Regions from separate parts of the Paenibacillus sp. G34 genome, predicted to be linked through region 1. Evidence: a T-box and tRNA genes for the amino acid it is inferred to sense, from the RefSeq annotation. Region 1 holds a T-box; the other holds one or more tRNA genes.
What was found. The T-box of region 1 lies ahead of ileS (isoleucine--tRNA ligase). A T-box ahead of a tRNA ligase gene usually reads a tRNA of that ligase, here a tRNA-Ile.

Region 1 (2,200 bases):
AAGGTTGTTGCAGGATAATCCGAATTCTTGTCGAAATGTTAAACGTAAAGGTAAAAAAATATTCGGCGATTCCGATATACATTAAAGTGCAAGATATTTGGATCTCTGATCATGTCATGTGAGGACAGAACTTGTATTCCGTACAGATTGCCAGATCCGGCATCTTGTATAGGGCTCACTTGGGTGGAACCCATATGCTGCAAACCTTCTCTAAACGTGAGAAGGAATTTTTACAGGAGGTGGACAGCATGCCATTAACGCCGCTGGACATACATAACAAGGAATTCTCCCGACGCTTGCGTGGGTATGACGAGGATGAAGTCAATGAATTTCTGGATCAAGTCATCAAAGATTACGAAGGCGTCATCCGCGAGAACAAAGAGCTGAGCAATCAGTTGCTGTCCGTTCAGGAGAAGCTGGATCATTTTGCTACCATCGAGGAAACTCTTAGCAAAACGATCATCATTGCACAGGAAGCTGCTGATGATGTGAAGAATAACGCGAAGAAGGAAGCTCAGTTAATCGTGAAGGAAGCAGAGAAAAATGCAGACCGAATCGTTAACGAAGCCCTTGGTAAATCACGTAAGATTGCGTTGGAAGTGGAAGAGCTGAAGAAACAGGCTTCGATCTATCGCGCGCGTTTCCGCACGCTTGTTGAAGCTCAGCTTGAACTGTTGACACAGGATGGTTGGGAAGCACTGGAGAGCCGTGAGCAGGAAGTGCGTGACCGTGAGCGGGAGATGAAAGAAATTTATTAGTCTGCTGCCCGGTTGACTTTTGCGGGTAAAGAAGCTATAACTATATTCATATTGAATAGTGATTCCATGACGGGCTCAGTACGTTATGATCTCATCCCTCAGAGAGTTGGTGTCTGGTGCAAACCAACGGATGAGTTATAGCCGAATATCTCCCCGGAGAAGTGACGCTGAAGCGGTAATGCAATGCCGTGTGTAAGCTGAACCGTAAACCGTACGTTATAACGGTACCCTGCATCAGTTTAGCGGGGCTTAAGCGCTGTTGATGACAGAGCATACTCAGGTAACCTGAATGTGGTTTGTGATGAACAGAATTAGGGTGGTAACGCGAGCATAACCTCGTCCCTTTCCAGGGACGAGGTTTTTTTGTGTCCCAAAACGGTGAGCGGAATGAGCAGAACGGGTGGTTTTTTTTCCATCAATTCATCTTAACAAAAGAAAGGAAGTTGAACAGCATGCAACGAGTGGATGTCAAAGAGAAAGCACGCGCACGAGAATTACGTGTATTAGATAAATGGAAAACGGAGAATACGTTCAAACGCTCCATTGAGAATCGAGAGGGTAAGCCAAACTTTGTATTTTATGAAGGTCCGCCTACAGCGAACGGTAAACCACATATCGGTCACGTTCTCGGCCGTGTAATCAAAGACTTTGTGGGTCGTTACAACACAATGAAGGGTTATCGCGTCGTACGTAAAGCAGGATGGGATACACATGGTTTACCTGTAGAGCTTGGTGTACAGAAGAAGTTGGGTATCTCCCACAAGTGGGAAATCGAAGATTATGGCGTGGAGAAATTTATCAACGAGTGTAAAGCGAGCGTATTCGAATACGAGCAGCAGTGGCGCGACTTGACGGAAGGTATTGGATACTGGACGGATATGAATAATCCGTACATCACACTCGACAACAACTACATTGAGAGTGTGTGGAACATCCTGGCGACGATCCATGAGAAAGGTTTGTTGTACCGCGGTCACCGCGTAAGTCCATACTGCCCTTCTTGCCAGACAACACTGAGTTCGCATGAAGTTGCACAAGGATACAAGGACGTTAAAGACCTGAGTGCAACTGCGAAATTCAAGCTGCAAGACAGCGGCGAATTCGTATTGGCTTGGACGACAACACCATGGACACTTCCTTCACACGTTGCTCTTGCTGTGAACCCGGAAATGGATTATTCCCGTGTACGTCAGAACGATGAAGTGTACATCATGGCAACAAATCTGGTGGAGAAAGTAATGAAAGACAGCAAAGGCGAGTATGAGATCATCGGTTCACTGAAAGGTGCGGACCTGGTCGGTAAAACGTACAGCCCGCCATTTAACTATGTACAGGCAGAGAAAACAAACATCGTGCTTGGTGCAGGATTTGTAACGGATGCAAGCGGTACGGGTATCGTTCATTTGGCTCCTGCACATGGTGAGGATGACTACCGTGTATGT
Region 2 (2,200 bases), 1.2 Mb from region 1:
GCAACGAGCGCAACCCTTATATTTAGTTGCCAGCACTTCGGGTGGGCACTCTAGATAGACTGCCGGTGACAAACCGGAGGAAGGTGGGGATGACGTCAAATCATCATGCCCCTTATGACCTGGGCTACACACGTACTACAATGGCCGGTACAACGGGCTGCGAAATCGCGAGATGGAGCTAATCCCAGCAAAGCCGGTCTCAGTTCGGATTGCAGGCTGCAACTCGCCTGCATGAAGTCGGAATTGCTAGTAATCGCGGATCAGCATGCCGCGGTGAATACGTTCCCGGGTCTTGTACACACCGCCCGTCACACCACGAGAGTTTATAACACCCGAAGTCGGTGGGGTAACCGCAAGGAGCCAGCCGCCGAAGGTGGGATAGATGATTGGGGTGAAGTCGTAACAAGGTAGCCGTATCGGAAGGTGCGGCTGGATCACCTCCTTTCTATGGAGAATCGTCTTCTGCAACGAAGACATTCAAATTTTAAATCTAGCCAGGTCGGCTAGTTACTCACTCGTTGCTCAGTTTTGAGAGCTCAAACTCTCGAACGTTTGGTGGCGATAGCGAAGGGGTTCCACACGTTCCCATCCCGAACACGACCGTTAAGCCCTTCAGCGTCGATGGTACTTGGACCGCAGGGTCCTGGGAGAGTAGAACGCCGCCAAGCGTAACCCATTATGGGTTCAAAAAAATATAATGTGGGCCCTTAGCTCAGTTGGTTAGAGCGCACCTCTGATAAGGGTGAGGCCGGTGGTTCGAGTCCACCAGGGCCCACCATTTCTTCATCTAATATAATATGGGGCCATAGCTCAGCTGGGAGAGCGCCTGCCTTGCAAGCAGGAGGTCAGCGGTTCGATCCCGCTTGGCTCCACCAAAAAGATTTTTAAGTTTGTTCTTTGAAAACTAGATATCGAAACGAAACAAACGCGAATTAGAACATTCCTTTTTAGCTGAACTTGTGTTCAACAAGTTTCAATAAAAACGGTAGATTGCTGGAGCGAGTGATCGAAATGGAGCGACTTTTGGCTTTGGACGTAGTCCAAAACAAGGGAAGCGACAGCTCGAACACGAGCGACCTGGTTAAGCTACTAAGAGCACACGGAGGATGCCTAGGCGCTAGGAGCCGATGAAGGACGTGGCGAACAACGAAACTGCCTCGGGGAGCTGTAAGCAAGCTTTGATCCGGGGATGTCCGAATGGGGAAACCCAGCTGGGGTAATATCCAGTTACTCATAACTGAATACATAGGTTATGTAGAGGCATACCAGGGGAACTGAAACATCTAAGTACCCTGAGGAAGAGAAAACAATAGTGATTCCGTCAGTAGCGGCGAGCGAACGCGGAGAAGCCCAAACCAAGGAGCTTGCTCTTTGGGGTTGTGGGACGTCTCACATGGAGTTACAAAGGAACCGGTTAAGCGAAGAGGTCTGGAAAGGCCCGCCAAAGAAGGTAAAAGCCCTGTAATTGAAAGTCTGTTCCCTCCGAGACGGATCCCGAGTAGTGCGGGGCACGTGAAACCCCGTATGAATCCGGCAGGACCATCTGCCAAGGCTAAATACTTCCTAGCGACCGATAGTGAAGCAGTACCGTGAGGGAAAGGTGAAAAGCACCCCGGAAGGGGAGTGAAATAGAACCTGAAACCGTGTGCTTACAAAAAGTCAGAGCCCGTTTTAGGGGTGATGGCGTGCCTTTTGTAGAATGAACCGGCGAGTTACGTTCCCGTGCAAGGTTAAGGTGAAGAGCCGGAGCCGCAGCGAAAGCGAGTCTGAATAGGGCGACATAGTACGTGGACGTAGACCCGAAACCGGGTGATCTACCCCTGTCCAGGGTGAAGGTGCGGTAACACGCACTGGAGGCCCGAACCCACGCATGTTGAAAAATGCGGGGATGAGGTGGGGGTAGCGGAGAAATTCCAATCGAACTCGGAGATAGCTGGTTCTCCCCGAAATAGCTTTAGGGCTAGCCTCGGAAAACAGAGTCGTGGAGGTAGAGCACTGATTGGGTGCGGGGCCCGCAAGGGTTACCAAGCTCAGTCAAACTCCGAATGCCATAGACTTACTTCCGGGAGTCAGACAGTGAGTGCTAAGATCCATTGTCAAAAGGGAAACAGCCCAGACCATCAGCTAAGGTCCCCAAGTGTGTGTTAAGTGGGAAAGGATGTGGAGTTGCACAGACAACCAGGATGTTGGCTTAGAAGCA

Region 2: it has a tRNA-Ile gene. The T-box ahead of ileS (isoleucine--tRNA ligase) is inferred to sense a tRNA for this amino acid. The anticodon was not compared.

What each region holds. Positions count from the first base shown of each region.
Region 1 covers NZ_CM166469.1:4,309,980-4,312,179, reverse strand. Annotated here, with positions in the region: gene AC1VYS_RS19715 (YlmH family RNA-binding protein) at 1-2, shown strand, start outside; gene AC1VYS_RS19710 (DivIVA domain-containing protein) at 249-758, shown strand; T-box leader at 816-1,105, shown strand; gene ileS (isoleucine--tRNA ligase) at 1,211-2,200, shown strand, end outside.
Region 2 covers NZ_CM166469.1:5,515,447-5,517,646, reverse strand. Annotated here, with positions in the region: rRNA gene AC1VYS_RS25055 (16S ribosomal RNA) at 1-445, shown strand, start outside; rRNA gene rrf (5S ribosomal RNA) at 552-668, shown strand; tRNA gene AC1VYS_RS25045 (tRNA-Ile) at 702-778, shown strand; tRNA gene AC1VYS_RS25040 (tRNA-Ala) at 800-875, shown strand; rRNA gene AC1VYS_RS25035 (23S ribosomal RNA) at 1,080-2,200, shown strand, end outside.